Laspinema palackyanum D2c: one gene and its partner. The main gene of each other region encodes a partner of the protein of the gene in region 2 in a complex. Links are inferred from orthologs where the notes say so. Each region holds a gene or a part of one and is shown on either strand. Other genes may lie near its edges.

What was found.
Region 1: the proteins of prfA (region 2) and prmC are in contact, whole or in part, in a crystal structure (PDB 2B3T), measured with the Escherichia coli proteins. The link is inferred for Laspinema palackyanum D2c from one-to-one orthologs.

The regions. Positions count from the first base shown.
Region 1 is NZ_JAMXFD010000013.1:148,106-157,455, forward strand. The notes cover bases 2,152-5,046. They hold prmC (peptide chain release factor N(5)-glutamine methyltransferase), read right to left. Parts: upstream 4,117-5,046; coding sequence 3,187-4,116; downstream 2,152-3,186. Other genes in these bases: NG795_RS16430 (sensor histidine kinase), read right to left, coding at 2,152-2,555; NG795_RS16435 (L-threonylcarbamoyladenylate synthase), read right to left, coding at 2,552-3,163; NG795_RS16445 (Tic22 family protein), read right to left, coding at 4,201-4,977. Also shown: hemB (porphobilinogen synthase), read left to right, coding at 1-117; NG795_RS16425 (GNAT family N-acetyltransferase), read left to right, coding at 1,073-1,546; more of NG795_RS16430, read right to left, coding at 1,491-2,151; NG795_RS16455 (hypothetical protein), read right to left, coding at 6,064-6,282; NG795_RS16460 (carbon-nitrogen hydrolase family protein), read left to right, coding at 7,051-7,863; NG795_RS16465 (cation:proton antiporter), read left to right, coding at 8,150-9,350. UniProt on the Escherichia coli protein: Methylates the class 1 translation termination release factors RF1/PrfA and RF2/PrfB on the glutamine residue of the universally conserved GGQ motif, i.e. on 'Gln-235' in RF1 and on 'Gln-252' in RF2.
Region 2 is NZ_JAMXFD010000028.1:15,245-24,695, forward strand. What follows is about bases 6,403-9,398. They hold prfA (peptide chain release factor 1), read right to left. Parts: upstream 8,455-9,398; coding sequence 7,351-8,454; downstream 6,403-7,350. Other genes in these bases: NG795_RS23245 (hypothetical protein), read left to right, coding at 6,545-7,204; rpmE (50S ribosomal protein L31), read right to left, coding at 8,571-8,813; rpsI (30S ribosomal protein S9), read right to left, coding at 8,968-9,381; rplM (50S ribosomal protein L13), read right to left, coding at 9,381-9,398. In the rest of the region: arsenosugar biosynthesis arsenite methyltransferase ArsM, read right to left, coding at 1-488; NG795_RS23230 (mercuric reductase), read right to left, coding at 555-2,102; arsenosugar biosynthesis radical SAM (seleno)protein ArsS, read left to right, coding at 2,599-3,591; NG795_RS23240 (hypothetical protein), read left to right, coding at 3,892-5,784; more of rplM, read right to left, coding at 9,399-9,451. UniProt on the Escherichia coli protein: Peptide chain release factor 1 directs the termination of translation in response to the peptide chain termination codons UAG and UAA.

The DNA of each region.
Region 1 (9,350 bases), on a different replicon or contig from region 2:
ATTGACGAGGAACGAGTGGTCCTAGAAACGTTAACTGGCTTCAAGCGCGCCGGTGCGGACCTGATTCTCACCTACCATGCGAAAGATGCCGCCCGTTGGCTGGCAAACCAGTCCTAGGCGACAACCGGCCGCCAATCGTTTAAACGATTGGCGGCCTAACAGTGGCAACACCCGGCCGCCAATCGTTTAAACGATTGGCGGCCTAATAGCGGAAGTCGGTTAAAACCGACATCTTGCAGCAGTGGCGACAACCGGCGGGGGTTTAAACCCCCGCCTAACAGCTAAAGTCGGTTGAAACCGACTAAAAACACCACGGGATAAGACTTGCAGTCGTCTTTAGACGACTTTAGCTATTAGGCGGGGGTTTAAACCCCCGCCGGTTGTTGAGAATGGTGCAAGATGTCAGTTTCAACCGACTGAAAGTCTTATGCGGTCATATTTTTAGTCGTCTTTAGACGACTTTAGCTATTAGGCGAGGGATTTATCCCCCGCCGCTTGTTGCTTGTTGCCACTTTAGCTATGAGGCCGCCAACGTTTAAACCCCCGCCTGGTGTTGCTGTAGCAGTCCTCTACCCCATCGTCACCCCTGGGCAAGCCCGGATATTTACTGAACAAGACGGGTACAGAACCCCAGAAAACTGTGGGACTATTTGTTACCGCTTTTGGGGCAAAATGTCAAGAAATTATGATATAAAAAATTAGAATTAAGGTAGTCAATTTATCAGTTATGTTATAAGAATAGTTATAGGATTAAAACTTAATCGGATTTTAGGAATAAACAGCAGAACCCTTTGGCTTCGACTTTAGAACGCGACTGCCGGGGGAAACAAAAACCAGCCCGTCCTTGTTGTCGGAGTGGGAAATTTATTCTCAGATTTCCTCAAAACAAGGAAACCTCTGTGGAGTGCAGGAGCGGAACTATACGACCCGCTCATTCCCAAAAGCTTATACCTCCGAATTAATACCCCGAGTTGGGGTCACTTTAAGCAAGAGAGGGTTACAGACTACAAAGCACTCGACTCCAGAGCGATTTGTCAATAAACCTAGACATCAAGTGAGTAGGAAAAGGACGATGGATTGCAGCCACATTCAATTTCGCGATCGCAAAGAAGATGTAGATATCCAACAGCTTAAACGGCTATTTGAACTCACCGCATTTTGGGCGCGAGAGCGAAAAGTTGAGGATTTAGCCATCGCGATCGCCAACAGCGATCCCGTGATTACCGTTTGGGAAGGAGAGCGCCTGATTGGGTTAGCGCGTGCCACCTCCGACGGCATTTATCGAGCTACGATTTGGGATGTGATCATTCACCCGGAATATCAAGGGGTGGGATTGGGACGCAAATTAGTCGAAACCCTCTTAAGTCATCCCCGGATGAATCGAGTCGAGCGAGTTTACCTGATGACCACCCATCAGCAGCGATTCTATGAGCGGATTGGGTTCGAGGAAAACTCCACGACGACAATGGTCCTCTACAATAACCAAAACTTCACGGAAGAACTGAAGACTCGCGAAGTGCTCGTGGAAGCAAGCATTGAAGTCTAGTCATTTTAGAGTTTTCTTCTAAGCGTAGCTCCTCCGACCCTGGACCCGCTTCAACAATTTCTAAATGGCCGCCCATGAGTTCCAAAATGCTCTGATTCATCATCAAAATTGTACCCGGAGACAGATCCACCTCTGTTTCTGGGGTATTTTCTTTGCGGTTTTGTTGGAGTTGCAGGAAATCCAGGGGTTCAGAAAAACAATGAGAAGGCAGGGGGAGGTCAATGGAGATGCTCACATAATCCCCCGGGGTTTTACCTGGGTTTGACTGGGTGAGTGAAGAGGTTGAGCCAGATTCGGGGAAGACTTTGGCCGAAATACCAATGCGACCATTCCCGACGGGATTAATGGCCAGTTCAATAAAGGTGACAAGAACCTGAGTCAGACATCGTTGGTCCGCACGAACCGCAATTTTGGGGTCCGGTTGGGAAATCTGCAAGGTGATATTGCGGTTGGCCGCTTGAAGTTCGGTCAAATAATGAACTTCTTCAAACACATCGGCTAGATGTAAAATTTCCTGTTTTAGGGGGTTACGACCTTCTTCAATCCGAGAGACTTCGATAATGCGATCGAGCATTTGAATCATCTTGTGAACCGAGTTATTGGCCTGAACCAAAAACTCGCGTTCTTCTGCCGGATTATCACACAAATCGCTTAAAATTAATTGATGAACGCCGATTAAACTATTGAGAGGCGATCGCAACTCGTGGGAAATTCGCGACAAGAAACCCGCTTTGAACTGACACATTTGACGAGTCATTAGATAATTGAGCTGGGTTTGTTTGAGGCGAGTTGAGAGGTTAGTGTCCCCGAAGTTTTTCCGAGGATTTAGGGGCAAATGGGGACTCGGTTTGGGAGTCCAGCGCGATCGCCAAAGCCAACCACTGCCAAAACCAATTCCCAAGGCAGTGATTCCATAAATCCAACAGTTCCAGTCCATCGTTTGTGCCCCAATCCAACCTAATTCCTGAACGCTGATGGCAGTGATCACAGACAGGATATCCCCGTTCATTTTCCCCGTTCCTCGCTGTTTGAGTCTAACTGAACCACACCTTGTCGGAGAATTTCCCAACCTTGACTGGTCCATTTGGCTACGGTCGAAGGGACCCCACTGGCCGTTGGGTTCGGTTCCGACTGATCCCATTCCAGAGTCACCACTTGGGGAAACCGCAAATCAATCTCTGCCATTGTTTCCAGCGGGGGTTGCCCACTGAGATTGGCGCTCGTCGTGGCTAAAGGGCCAGTTTGAGCCAAAATCCGGCGGGCGATCGCCTGATTGGGAACTCGAATCCCAATGGTACTCGGGTCAACGGGATTCATCACCGAGGGGACCGCAGCATTCGCGGGTAAAACCAATGTTAACGCACCGGGCCAATGTCGATTCGCCACCCCTTGCCAAATTTGCAACTCCCTCTGGGTACTCCGCACAAAAGGCCAAAGATCCGCTTCCGTGGCTCCCATCAAAATTAGGGGTTTATCCAGACTTCGCTGTTTCACCGCAAAGATGGACTCAGCGAGACTCGGCAGGACCGCTAATGCGGGGACTGTATCTGTGGGAAAACTCACCACCTGGCCCGCCAGGGCCGCCTCAATCAAGACTTGTTCTGAAACTGCTGTCATCGTGGCGTTTGGGACCCTCAACGTTAACTGCGGTAAGCTCGGGCAAATCGTTCAATCCCTGCTAAATCTGAGAATATCTCAATTTGAGTATAACTGCCTTGGTCTTGTAGTAACTCGGTGACGGCAGGGGCCTGTCCCGCCATCATTTCCAAGAGCAAAAGCCCACCGGGACATAAATAAGTCGGTGCAGTGGCAATCAGATGGCGAATGCAGTCTAATCCATCGGGTCCGCCATCGAGGGCGATCGCCGGTTCATGGTTGGCAACTTCCGGTTCTAACTCCCCCAGCATGGCGGTGGGAATATAGGGAGGATTGGAGACAATCCCTCGGAGTGAGTGGAGTCCCGGGAAGGGATGTAAGGGTTCAAACCAGGACCCGCAATAAAACTGAATGCGATCGCCGTATCCCAGATTTAAAGCATTCTCTTGGGCGATCGCGAGAGCCGCTGGAGATCGGTCCACCGCATGAAGGATAACCTGTGGCAAGACTTCCGCTAGACCCAGGGCGATCGCCCCACTGCCGGTCCCCAAATCCGCCCAATCTCCCTCCATTAAAGAGGTTTCCGGGTACGGGCGCGACTCGGATTGGGCCGATCGCAGGGTTAAATCAATCGCCCATTCGGTTTCCGGTCGGGGGATCAGGACCCCCGGACTGACCCCTAAAGAAAAATTTCGCCAGGGGGTAACCCCGGCGAGATATTGGACCGGAACTCGGTCTTGAATCCGTTGTTGCCACTGTTGCGTAAGTTGAGCCAAGGAGCGATCTAGGGGAATTTCCAATCGCCCTTTGTATGAGTCCAGACGCAGGGCTAATTTATCTAAATCGCTCACCGATAGCAGGAGCCAATCTAACTCTTCCACCGGCACATTGGCCGCTACGGCAGCGGCGCGCGCTTCCTGACGCCACTGCCACAGTTCTAACCCAGAAACCGCCGGATCAGATGAACGGGTCATCGATAGTTTGGTCCTTTATCCGCGATCGTTTCCCCTAGCATCAATCGTTCTGGGTGTTTTCGTCAAGGGGGCCACATCCCTGAGTTAAGGTTCTGCCGGTTCGGGTTGAGGGATGGACTGGAGATATTCCAAGGTTTCCGTGGAAGGAACCAGGACAATCTTTGTCACCGCTGGGTCATTATTGTTTTCTAACTCGGCGATGACTTTATCCAGATTACTCACCCGAACATCAATGCTGGGCGCTAAATCTGGCTGTTGTTCCCGCACCCGGGTTAACATGGATTCCAACTGCTGTCGATTGAAAAAGATGGGAATCATTTGCTGACCGTTTTGTTCGATGGTCAAATAGCCTTGTTGTGGGCCAATTGTTGCATAAAAGAGCGGTACGCCATTAAATAAAGGCATCCCATTAGATTGCGGAATTTCCTGACCTTCCTGCTGCAATTCTTCAGCGGCAAATTGCACCTGTTGTTGGACGGGAATGAATGCAAATTCTACGCGATCGGGATTATTGGCATTGGCTTGTTCTAATTCATAAACCTTGGCCAAAGAAACGGGGACAACTTGGGTGTTGCCCGCTAACTCTGGATTTTGTTGTTGTATTTTTTGAATAAACTCCTCAGCATCCCGTTGACTCATAAAGAAGCTGGCGATGGAAGCTTCTTCGTTATTATTGGTGACCGATGCGATTAAGGGAGTGCCTTCTGCGTTCGTAATTGTAAAAACTAGGACGGATTCTAGTTTTTTCATGATTTCTTGGGCAGGCAATGCGATCGCCCGATTCATTCCGGGTAGGAATTGTCCCAGAAGAACGCTTCCCATTAAACCGAGAGTTGCACTCCAGCGTACTAATGATTTCATTTTAACACCTGATAGCGATACCCGTTGATTTACTTGATTCACCACATCAAACCTCAATTGGTTTTAGGTTAATTTTTTGAAGGATTTGGTTTGTTCTTTCGCAGTTTTTGCGAGCGATCGGTAAGCTTTGGATGAAAGATCTTGCGAGAGCGGTTGCTCCTGGCTCAATCTACAACAGATTTTCCCTTAATTACAGAATTGGAAAGGATCCGGTTTATTATCTGTAGCGTTTCTATGGGCAACCCACGGGGTAGTTTCGAGGACTATTGTGAATCTGGAAGAGTTCCGTTATCCGTTAAGATATGCGATCGCCCCCTCTCCTGAGCTCCTTCTCGAATCTGCGTGAAACAGATAGACCTATTCTGAATTTGCCGATCGCCCAATTATCATAAATACCGACTTTAACCCTGTTGCGCTGCTTTCCAGGCTGTTGTAGCCTGAGCGATCTAGCCCTCTATAATAGCAGATTATTGTACCCGCCTCGCCATCTTTTATCATCCTCTTCGGGATACTCATCCTGATGGTTTTATTTCTCTGTAGCGACAAAAGGGGAGCAAAAAAAACCAGGGGTAGTTTTAGATCTCCCCCTCTTTCTGGCCGTTGGAGGGCGAATGTCGCACCACTGGTACGACATTCGCCCTCTCGTGAGGAAGACTCTAAACCCCTGGATCATTTATTTTATTGACGAAGTAGATGCAATCGGGATGACAGGATTTGAACCTGCGACATCCTGCTCCCAAAGCAGGCGCGCTACCAAGCTGCGCTACATCCCGGACAGTTGCTTTTAATTATAGCATCATCCTCGGGGTAAAAGTCAAGACTTTATTTTGGAGAGGGGGAAGGATGCAGTGGATAAACCTCTAATGGGGGCCGCTCTCCCTAAAATCCGGGTTCGAGGGGGCAGGTAGGGGCTAAACTCAAGGGAATGAAACGTTTGAAATTGCCCCTTCCACCGATTGACAAGCCTATCTAACCCGGGGATGGTAGCAACAAATTAAAATCAAGACTAGACTCCCGTTGCTTCTCAAGCCCCATCCCGTGCGAAAAAAATCAATAACCCAGACATCCAGAGGGCTTCGGTTGAGGTTAAACCGCTGCGGTTATGTGCTGATGAGATTGCCATAACTCCCGGGACTCTTGCCTAACTCGACCTTTCCTCGCCTCCTTTTGCAGGGTCATAAACGCCTGAAAATCTTCGAGGTTATATTGCGTCTGTTGTAACAACAAACGAAGGTGTTCTTCTGCTTCAAGGGTCAGATAACCTGTCACTAATGCCTGCCGTGCGATTTGGCTAATTACATTCATGAAAATGTTCTCCTAATTACATCGTTTTATAAAAAATACGCTGCTGAAAATCCCTGACCCCCAGAGTTCCTTTCTTGTTTCATAACGATAAATAAACCCGGAGAAAATCTATCTTGAGAGAGAATGGGGTCGCATTATACTCCTATAGGTAGAGGCGGCTTAGATTAATAGTGCGACTATTGACGCCACAAATTAACTTCAAATTATCTCGGTAACTTCAAGGATTAAAAATATCTTATATTTTTCCAGATTTGGGGATGATAGAATAAGAAAAAATATAAATTATTGGCGGCATCCAGTAAAGGTAGGATGCAAAAAACCTTGCAATTTAATATATTAAATTGACAAGGAATGGGTTAATTTAATGATTTTTTACCCCAGTTCGGTGAGTTCGACGGGTTGAGATTACAGGGGAATTTCGCGGCTTTAACTCATTTGCCCCAGGGGAGAGACAAGGTTATTGACATTCAGACAGTTTTATGATTAAAAGTGGCAAGAAATGGGGAACCGGCGAGAAAAAAGAGGGGTGCTTCTACCGGGTGGGGGAGGTGAGGGTTTAGGGGGTGAGGAGAGCTTGTTTCGGTGGGTTAAATCTCTGATAAAATTGGGGATCAAATAGGAAGTCTATCTAGTCGGCGCGATCGCGCTTTTGGGGATTGTCCGGCGATCGCCAGCCCATCGGTACTTAGGCAGCCCGGCGATCGCACCATCTACCCAACCCACTAGAGCCAGACCCTCCTAGCCTGCTAAAAATTTCGAGTTGCATAGATGAAATCTTACCTAGCTGCCGCGATTCAAATGACCAGCGTGCCGGACCTTGCCAAAAACTTGGCTCAGGCAGAAGAACTGATCGATCTGGCTGTGCGCCGGGGTGTCGAGTTGATTGGGTTACCAGAGAATTTTTCGTTTTTAGGAGAGGAATCCGACAAGGTTCACCAAGCTGAAGCGATCGCCGTTGAAAGCGAAAAATTTATCAAAACAATGGCCCAGCGGTATCAGGTAACCATCCTCGGGGGTGGCTTTCCGGTGCCGGTGAATCATACTCAAGTTTATAACACCGCCATCTTGGTAGAACCCAATGGACAGGAAGTGGCACGGTATCAAAAAGTCCATCTATTTGATGTCAACGTTCCCGATGGGAACACCTACCAAGAATCCAGTACGGTTAAAGCCGGAGAACTCCTCCCCCCGATTTATCAGTCGGAGAAACTCGGCACTCTAGGATTATCCGTCTGCTATGACGTCCGCTTCCCGGAACTGTATCGCCATCTTTCTTATAAAGGGGCAGAAGTTTTATTTATCCCTGCTGCCTTTACTGCTTATACCGGCAAAGATCATTGGCAAATATTGCTGCAAGCGCGGGCAATTGAAAATACCTGTTATGCGATCGCCCCAGCACAAACCGGGCGGCACTATGGCATGAGACATTCCCACGGTCATGCCCTAATTATCGACCCCTGGGGGGCGATTTTAGCCGATGCTGGAGACCAACCCGGAGTGGCGATCGCCGAAATCAGCCCCTCCCGCCTCGAACAAGTCCGTCGGCAAATGCCCTCGTTGCAACACCGAGTATTTATTTAACTGAGCCGTTCGGTTCTTTGGACCTGTAACCCTCGGTGCAGAAGACATCTGACCGATTTTACCCCGCTGCTGGTGGGCTAACAACCCTGAGTGATTATAGTAACCATAAGATATTTTGCGATCGGACTCGCTCCTTATGGGAAGACAATAAAGCAGGACTGACCCATTCGGCTCACCACGGAGATCAAGATTCTGATCATGACTGGGAAACTTGATTTCTAGGGTCAAAGGCGTCAGTCTGGTAAACAAACCAGGTACATTAGACAGGACGAGTTCTGCAAAATAAATGGCAGAGAGCCTTACATGGGTGAATTCCCTCACCACAACACTTTTTAATTCCTTCCTTGACCAAACTCTACCTCTGCTGGCAACAGCAGGAACCGAAGTGGCCCCAGCCGCTCACTCGGTGAAGGTAGACGAAGCGATCGTTGTAGCGGGTGTGCTACTGAGTTTAGTTGTCATTTACCTCGCCAGCAAAATAGGGGGCGAGATCTGTGCGCGGATTAACCTGCCTCCGGTTTTAGGTGACCTTGTGGGCGGTGTCATCATTGGGGTTTCCGTCCTCAAGCTAGTTGTTTTCCCTGAAGGCGGGGAAGATGCCAGCAGTTCGGTGCTCATGAACTTGCTGCAAAGCACCACCAGTTTAGAACCCGAAGCCCTTGCTGCCACCTTTGCCGCCCAGAGTGAAGTCATTGCAATTTTGGCAGAACTTGGGGTGATTATTTTGCTGTTTGAAATTGGTCTGGAATCAGAACTCAAAGAACTGATTAAATACGGACCCCAAGCAGCAGTGGTGGCCGTGGTTGGGGTGGTTTTACCCTTTGGCGCGGGGACTCTAGGCTTAATTAGCCTGTTTCATGTCGCCACCATCCCAGCAATTTTTGCCGGGGCGGCCCTGACTGCAACCAGTATCGGGATTACCGCCAAGGTTCTCGCTGAAATTGGCCGTCTGGGTGACAAAGAAGGCCAGATTATTATTGGCGCAGCAGTGCTCGATGATATCCTCGGGATTATCGTCTTGGCCGTTGTTGCCAGTCTGGTTAAAACGGGTGAAGTTGAAATCACCAATATTGCCTATCTGATTGTCAGTGCAGGCGCGTTCCTAATCGGCGTGATTCTCCTGGGGCGCTTTCTTAGCCCCTATTATGTGGCCTTTGTCAAAGAACTCAAGACCCGTGGACCCTTGCTAATTACGGCTCTAATTATTGCCTTTGTCCTCTCTTATGTGGGTGCAGCGATTCGATTAGAAGCCATTCTCGGTGCATTTGCTGCCGGGTTAGTTCTTGGGGAAACGGAAAAACAACAGGAACTGCAGGAAGATGTGGTTCCCCTGGCGGATTTCTTTGTCCCGATTTTCTTCGTGGTTGTCGGTGCCAAAACGAATCTGGGTGTTCTCAATCCGGCAGTTCCCAGCAATCGGGAAGGGCTGATTATTGCAGCATTTCTGATTGTGGTGGCGATGGTGGGGAAAGTGCTGGCGGGGTTTG
Region 2 (9,451 bases):
ACGCGATATGCTTCGGATAATGCCTGTTGCAAATCCGCCGGTTCAAAGATATTAAACAAACAGTTTTGTGCTACTACATCCACGGAAGCATCCGGCACGGGTAAGGCAAACGCATCTCCCGCCAAAATTTGTACAAATTCCGGATTAAACCAGGCATTTTCTTTTGCAGCAATCTGTAAATTTCGCGTCGCCGCTTCCCGCATTTCTGACACGGGATCGACAGCAATCACTCCTCCCGGTTGACGACAGAAATAAGCAAACTGAAGGGCTTCGATGCCACCGCCGACGCCAATATAAAGAACCCTGGGTTCTCCAAATAACTCGGTGGGATGAACCGTTGAACCACAGCCATAGTTCATCTGCTGCATGATTTTGGGAATTTTTAATCCCGGTAATTGCAGCGGTGGAGTGCTAACACAACAGAGTCCCTCTTGCGGGGTTTCGGCAGCTTCGGCGTAGAATTGGGCAGTTGTTTCTAAATAGCTCATAAATTAGGTTGAGGTGAATAAAAAAATCAGCAATTAATTCAAAAATAGCCGATTAACGGAGATAGTTCAACTGAATTTGGTTAATAGCTTCAGTAGGGATTGAGTGCGAGGGGTGAGTAAGGTGCGCCGATAGGCATCGGCAGCTTTTTTAATCGCTTCTGCCTGAGTGGGATAGGGATGAATCACGGTGGATAAGGCACTGAGTCCCTGTTTAGTGGCGATCGCCAAGGTGATTTCACTAATCATTTCCCCAGCATGACGCGCCACAATGGTTGCCCCTAGAATTTGGTCAGAACCGCGTTTATGGAGGATTTTGACAAACCCTTCCGTTTCCCCATCCGCCAAAGCGCGATCGACGTTACTCAAAGGAATGGTAATCGTATTGGTTTCTAAACCCTTCTCTTGCGCATCCTTCTCATACAATCCCACATGAGCAATCTCTGGATCAGTATAGGTCACCCAAGGCATCACTAAACTACTCAGTTTACTTCGTCCTAACCCAAAAGGAGAAAACAAGGTATTTTTAATCACAATTCGCGCCGCTGCATCCGCTGCATGAGTAAATTTCCAGTTCATGCAAATGTCACCCGCCGCATAAATGCGCGGATTGGTGGTTTGCAAATAGTCATCCACAACCACACCCCGACGGGCATCATAATTAACCCCAACCGCCTCTAAATTCAAGCCATCAACATTGGGAGTCCGTCCAGCCCCAACTAGAATTTCATCTACAACTACGGTGTTAATTTTATCATTTTGCCGGTAATGGATGATTTTACCAGCATTGGTTGTTTCCACCTTTTCTAAAGTGCAATCTAGAACTAACTTCAGATTGTCCTGTAATAACTGTTGTTGGACTATTTCCGCCGCATCGGCATCTTCGCGATCAAGCAGATGTCCATGCTTATGAAATAAAGTAACTTGACTGCCAAGGCGTTGAAATGCCTGGGCGAGTTCGCATCCAATAGGACCTCCCCCAATCACCGCTAATCGAGGGGGACATTCGGTGAGGGAAAAGACAGTTTCATTGGTTAAATAACCAGATTCTGCTAATCCAGGGATTTCAGGACGAGTGGCACGAGCACCGGTGGCGATTACTGCTTTTTTAAATGGGAGGCGGGTTGTTTTAACGGCGATCGCGCCACTCTCCACAAACTCAGCCCGTCCTAAAAATACATCAATGCCTAAATTCCGAAACCGTTCCGCAGAATCATGATGGCTAATTCCCGCCCGAATGCGCCGCATTCGCTGCATCACTGCCGCAAAATCAATATCAATAACATCTGGAGACTGAATCCCAAATGCAGTCGCCTCTCGCATCTGCGCCACCACCCGGGATGAGCGAATTAGACATTTAGAGGGGACACAACCGACATTCAGGCAATCCCCCCCCATCAAGCTTTTTTCAATCAGGGCAACTTTTAATCCCAAACCTAACCCGGCAGCACCTGCCGCCACCACCAGTCCAGCAGTTCCCGCGCCAATCACAACTAAATCATAACGGTCCACAGGGGAAGGATTGACCCAATCGATGGGATGAACATGAGACATTAGGGATTGATTGTACTCATCTAACGGTTGGAGAGCTGGTGCTTGTTCAATTGAAATGGTCATTTAGGGATTAATTTGTTAAATTTAAGAGATGACAAAGGGCAAACACCTAGCAACATATCCGGTGTTTAAATCATTATGACAATAACATTTAATTTGGTTGACCATCTTGCTCCCTAAGACTCCTCGCCAGCAAGATGCTCCGACTCATGCCTAAACAGACGGCTTGCACAATTCCGAAAAGCCCCCGTTGCATCGTAAGATTGGGGTCTGGAGACAATTCGGCAAGCAGTTGATTCGTCTCAACCGACTTAAACTCAACCGAAAATAGACCCAATTATTTGCAGCCGGAAATATTTTGGCATAATGGAATTTCTGCCTGGAGGTTTGGCGAAATAGCCAGTCCCTTGCTTGAACCGGCGGCAGTGGCTCTCATTCAGAGGGAAACTTCATCAACCGCGTAAGCTGGGGATTTGACTCAGGATATGCTGGAGTTTCTCAATCCTTTCCACATCCCAGACCCCCGAATCTCAATAAAAACAACACTCAGGAGCGATTCATGGTTCAAACGGTTATTACTCCATTTTCTCATAAAATCGGTTCCCCTTTAACGAAAAATGAAATTACAGTTTTACAAATTAATTTAGGAAAGCGCTGTAACCAGGCTTGCATTCACTGTCATGTAGAAGCCGGACCCAATCGCACCGAAGAACTTTCCTCGGAAGTCTGTGACCAACTAATTGAATTAATTCATCGCTTTGATTCGATTCAAACCGTAGACATCACCGGGGGCGCACCGGAAATGAACTATGGATTTAAGCCCTTAGTTGAGGCATCTCGTGCGACGAAAAAACAGGTAATTGTTCGTTCCAACCTGACAATATTTTTTGAAAAAGGTTTTGCCGACTTACCTGCCTATTTTGCCCAACATCAATTACAAGTTGTGGCATCGCTTCCTTGCTATTTATCTAAAAATGTTGATAAAATGCGGGGTAATGGGGTTTATGAACGCTCCATTCAAGGGATAAAGTTACTCAATGAGTTAGGCTATGGCTCAGATCCTCAGTTAATTTTAAACTTAGTCTATAATCCATCTCTACCCACCTCTCGCGACCAATTTTATTTACCCCCACCCCAAGAGAAATTAGAAGCCGATTATAAAACTTACTTGGCTGAACATTACGGCATAAGATTTAACCAGTTGTTGACCATCACAAATTTACCCATTGGCCGCACCAAGTTATATCTCCAACGCCAACAACTTCATCAACCTTACTTACAGTTCCTAGAGGATAACTTCAATCTCGAAACTGTTCCCCATCTGATGTGTCGCAATGAACTGTCTATCGACTATTTAGGCAATATTTATGACTGCGATTTTAATCAAATGGAAGGCATTCCGGCAAAAACGGCCAATGGCGAAACCCTCACCGTAGCAAAACTATTATCCGCAGGCCGTTTAGATTTACTCACCGAGGTAAAAACCGCTACCTTCTGTTACGGATGCACCGCTGGATGTGGATCGAGTTGTGGCGGCGCTTTGGTAGACTGACAAACCGAGTTGGCAAGGTATTAGTAGGTCTGTCGTTTCTATCCCGCCAGCGACCATCAAAGCCCTAACTCGGGGTGTTATCCCCTAGTTACCGGATAACACCCATCAGACCCGAGTTAGACCGCAAGTGCTGGACCAAAGGCTGCTGAGGATAGTTATAATGCTATTATATTGCCTGTCGCGGTAGTAGCTTACAACTTGTCTGTAGGGCGGTTGCTTAATAGTACACCCAGGACCCAAAAATTTATTTTCTACCATAGAAAACCTATAATTCACGTTTAACTTACCCATTTTGATGATATGCACGAAGTCTTTATCGACTTAGATGAACTGATATTACGATGCAGAGACAAGGTATCGAGAAAATTTATTCAAGAAGCCGTTTCCTGTTATCGTGCTGGTGCATTTCGTTCTTGTATTGTGGCAACCTGGAATGCAGTAGTTTTTGACTTTCTACACAAGCTGAGAGAGTTAGAGCTTTTTGGAGATAAAGAAGCGGAGAGATTACTCCAAGAATTTGATAAATTTAGAAGTTCAGGTAATAAGTTTAAAGAGCTTTGGAAATTTGAGTCTGACATTCCAGAAGTGGCGCTCACAAAATTTGAGTTAATTTCAACTGTAGAGCAATCAGATATTAAAAGGTTGTTTGAAGACCGCAGCCGATGTGCTCATCCTTCCATGACTTCTTTAGAGGAGCCATTTGAAGCAACAGCCGAACTAGCACGTTACCACTTGAGAAGTGCAGTAACCCATCTTTTAGCGCGTCCACCTGTCCAAGGACGTGCTGCTCGTGATAGAATTTTTCAGGATATTGAATCAGAATACTTTCCAACAGATCCAGAATCAGCAAGTAAATATTTTCAAAAAGGTCCTTTGGCTCGTGCTCGATTGACTTTAGTCAGAGATATCGTTCTTGGCTTGACAACAGACTTATTAATAAAAGAGCGCTCAGAAGATGAGAAATTACGTCAATTTTCCGCTCTGAATGCTGTATCAATTATGTATCCTCAACAAACCAGAGATATATTAAATGATAAATTATCTGATATTATCATTAATAAAGTTACAGACGAAAAGTGGGATAAAACCATTATTTATCTGGGCAGCATTACGGCTTGGGACTTCCTGAGTGAACCCTGTAGATTAAAAGCACAATCTTATATAGATAAACTTGAAATTTATCAAGCCAATCAAAGTTTTTTAACAAAATTTTATAAACCAAAGGAATTGTCAGAAAAATTTTTATTGATATTAATAAAAGCCTCTCAAATAGAGTTTTTAAAAGAATTAGTAATCCAAAAATTTCATATCCCTTTAATGGATTTACTTTCATTAAAGGAAATTTGCAAGGATGAAGTCTTTAAAGAAAAGATAATCCTTCCTATTCTACGAGATTTATCTTTGCAAGCTACTTTAGATGAGTTACTATCAATGATAGCTGATTCTTCATTCAGCTCAGATGAAACCATTAAATTTTATATAAATAACAAAATTAAGGACTCTTCTCTAAAGGAATTAATAGAGATTTTATATTATCCCAACCTAGAGCAGTGGGTTTTTGATCTAATCGATTCTGAGTTAGAGGTGAAGATCTCTAAAAGCTATGCTTCAAATTCAGAAAATTTACTTTTATCAAAAAACATAGAGCCATTAATAGAGTTAAAATCTGTTTATAAATATTTAAAATGTGAATTTAAAACGAATGTAATAGATTTAATTAATAAATCTGTTTATCAATCGTTTGAAGAAGTATCATTTAATGATTTTTTATCTTTGCCCCGACAATATTGGAATGTAATTGACGAGGAGCAAATTAAAGTTTTACTAAAAAATAATACTGGAGCTTTAATCAATAAATTTGTAAATTCTAACAGATTTGACTCTGCTGAAACACATTCTATAATGATAGTTAAAATTGCTGAAAACTTAACTCCAGAGCAATGGAAGAATATTTTAGAAGCTTTTTTTGAAAATGATCAGATTTACTTTTCATGGAATTGCTATAAAAATTTTGAAGAATTATTTAAAAAATCTTGTAACCTGAGTAAGGAATTTAGGGAGCATTTAAAGCCTTACTGGATAACTTTTCGCGATGAGCTGAACAGGCTCGATTGGAATCCTAAAAACAGCCCAAAGCAACTTGTTTCTAATAGTAAAAGCCTAAAGGAATTGATCAACAATTATTACGGCTAATACATTCTCCAGTAGTTTGATACACCTAATTTAACAGGTTTGCTTGGAGACAGTCAAGCTCCTGGACCCAGACTAGATGAAATCGATCTGTCTGATTGTCTCAAATTGATAGAAGCAAATTTACTTTTAGCACTTAACCTGGGGGGTCTTTTACTCTCGCCCAAGTGGATGAAGTGTTGTTGAACACTCTGTCAATAATCTACCCTCAAAACAAATACTCAAAAACCGGGTTTCTAACTGTAGGGCTGTTCATGGAAACGAAGGGTCAGAAATCAGGTTTTTGAGCCGCCATTTCCGAAGGGCCAAAACTGAGTCCCTGTAACATCCATTATCCTCTATAGTTTTCCACAGCTTTCGGGAATTCATCCCTTTACCCCAATGAGGATAAACTTATTTTTTCTAGGATTCGGTATCTATTTTTACCGTTGCCCTTCAAAACTCTCTAAAAAGTTTTAAAAAAAATGGATAAACTCCCTAAAAATTTTTTGCTATTTTTTACTGAAAAAATATACGGATAAGGAAGGACATATCGGTCAATATAAATAGAAAAAGCATTCCTTCAATCCAGCCAAAAATGTAGAAAATCTGCCATTTGGAGGATTTCATCCCGACCCCAAAAGATTAAAAATTGAAAAGGGGACTGGCTACGATCGCCTTTAATCCCCACGGATCATTAGATCGCGCCACCCCCACCATAACCCGGTATCAACTAGCGAAATCGGCAGAAAATGACGTAAGAAATTAGCGGAGGAACCGAATCATGTACGAGCGAACCCTTGCCAACCTTCCCAGTAGACGACGACAGAATTCTCATGGCTTCAAAGCGGCCCTAGAACGCCACAATTCAGGATGGATACCTAGGGATGGACAGGAATCGACCGATCGCCAGCGTACACTCACAGAGGCGATCGCCCTCTATCACTCCACCGATCGCCAAACCACTCGGTTTTTAGCCACCGTTCTACAGGAAATGGAAAACGTCCAGGGCAACCCTACAGCCCTTTACCCCACCTTGGCAAGGCATGACGAACTCCTCAGCGATCGCTTTGCTGAACGTCTCTCTCGGGTTGTCATCGGCATTTTACCCACTCTGAACCAAAAACAAGCCATTGAGTTGGCTACAGTCCTGGTTAATCTAGGCGGCCAAATTTGGAACTATTCCGAAGGGAAAAAAGCCCACTTTATCGAAATTGCGATCGCCTGTGGTGAAACGGCCCTCCCCATGTTGCCCTGCAGTCGCCTCCAATCCCACCGCTGGGGAGCCACCCATGATAATCTCGCATTGGCTTATAGTGAGCGCTTACAGGGCGATCGCCTCGATAATCTCGCCCGGTCCTTCTCTCATTATCAACAGGCTGCAGAAGTCTTTATCCGTCACCCCTTTCCTCAACAGTGGCGGCATCTAATGTCTCGACTCTAACAACATCGTAGCGATCGCCGCATCCAGTGGATCACCCTGCTGAGGCGATCGCCCACAAAAAAAGCGAGAACTGGTTTCTCGCTTTTTGTTGCAAAGATAGCCGATAATTTGCCATCCTCAATATCCCAAAACGGTTAATTTGTCAACTACACCGTTGTGGTCGTCGAAGCAGCAAGTTCCTCTAACCGTTCCTGCTGATCCTGACTGATGCAAGATTGAATCACTTCCTCGATATCCCCTTCCAGGGTACTCATCAGAGTAAAATTCTGGCCCAGGCGGTGATCCGTAACCCGGTTATCCTTGTAATTGTAAGTGCGAATCTTTTCCGATCGCGCACCTGTTCCCACCTGCGATCGGCGCATCGAAGTCACCGCTTCCTGTTGTTCCGCCAACTTCAAATCGTACAACTTCGCCCGCAGAATCTGCATGGCTCGTTCCCGGTTTTGAAGCTGCGATCGCTCCTCCGTACAGAAAATCCGGATCCCCGTCGGCTTGTGGAACAAATCCACCGCCGTCTCCACCTTGTTAACGTTTTGACCCCCAGCGCCACCCGATCGCGCCGTCGTCAGTTCAATCTCCTTCGGGTCAATATGGATCTCCACCTCATCCACCTCCGGCATCACCGCAACCGTTGCCGTAGAAGTATGAACTCGACCTCCAGCTTCCGTCAGGGGGACCCGTTGCACCCGATGCACTCCCGCTTCAAACTTGAGCTTGCTATAAACCTGCTCTCCCTGAATTTCCAGGATCGCTTCTTTAAATCCACCCATATCCGCCGTGGACTCACTCAACATCTTCACGCGCCACCCTTGGGTTTCGGCATAGCGCGAATACATCCGCACCAAATCTCCCGCCCAAATACTGGCTTCATCGCCCCCAGTTCCAGCCCGAATTTCTAGCATGATGTTTTTATCATCATTCGGGTCCCGAGGCAGCAGCAAAACCTTCAGCCTGGTTTCAAGCTGGGTTAACTGCTCATCCAGTTCCGCTACTTCCAAGGCTGCCATCTGTTGCAATTCCAGATCGCTACTGGCTTCCTTGAGGACCTGCCTTGCGCCAATCAACTCCGCTTCCGTATTTTTCCAATTTTCATAAGTATTCACCACTGCCTCCAAAGAGGAGCGGGCTTTTGCCACTTTTTGAAACTCGTTCGGGTCTCTGGCGATATCGGGATCCGCCATCCGTCGAGTCAATTCGTGAAAAGTTTGTTCAACAGATTTTAATTTATCGAGTAGATAAGTTTCGGCCATAGAGCAGTCCTCAGTCTAGAAAGTAGGGAGCGCGTGGATTTCTAGCGGTTAGCTGATTAAACCATAGCAAAATATCAATTTGCTATTCCTCACAGCTAACAGCTAAAATACCCGAGCTACTTTTTAGTATTTTGACCGCCATCTCCACTGGTCGAGGTCATCCCGTACTTCCGACGGAAGCGTTCAATCCGTCCTTCAGTATCGATCACCTTTTGGGTGCCGGTATAGTAAGGATGATTTCCGGACCAGACATCTACATGAATTTCCGGCTTAGTCGAACCCACGGTCATGACAACTTCACCGTTGCAAATGACTTTAGCTTCTGGATACCATTCTGGATGAATTCCTGGTTTTGGCATGGTTTTGTTCTCCTTGAACCCGTCGCTTGTTCTGTTTTATTTTAGCTTTCTATGTCATTTGTCATTTGTCCTTTGGGAAAGACTAAGAACCAATGACCAAGAACCAATGACCAATGACCACTGACCAATGACCAACGACCATTGACCAATGACCTTACCGCTTGGAGTATTGAGGGGCCTTCCGAGCTTTGCGAAGACCATATTTTTTCCGTTCTTTGGCACGAGGGTCCCGGGTGAGATAGCCTTCCACCTTGAGAGGATGGCGATTTTCAGGATCGAGTTCGCACAGCGCACGAGCGACGCCTAAACGAATCGATTCCGATTGTCCCGTTAACCCACCGCCCCGGACATTCACCAGGACGTCATATTCATTTTCCAGTCCGAGGGTTTCCAGGGGGGCTTTGGTTGCACCCAGGTACCCGGCGTTGTACTGGAGATAGATTTCTGCTGTTTTGCCATTGATGGTCACGGTGCCGTTACCCGGAACGAGGCGCACTCGGGCGACGGAAGATTTCCGACGGCCCGTACCCCAATACATAACGCGGCCACTTTGTTGGATTCCTTGCATTAAGAATTACCTCCTGGAATAGTGTTGATGGTCAAAGTTTCAGGTTTTTGAGCGGCGTGAGGATGCTCAC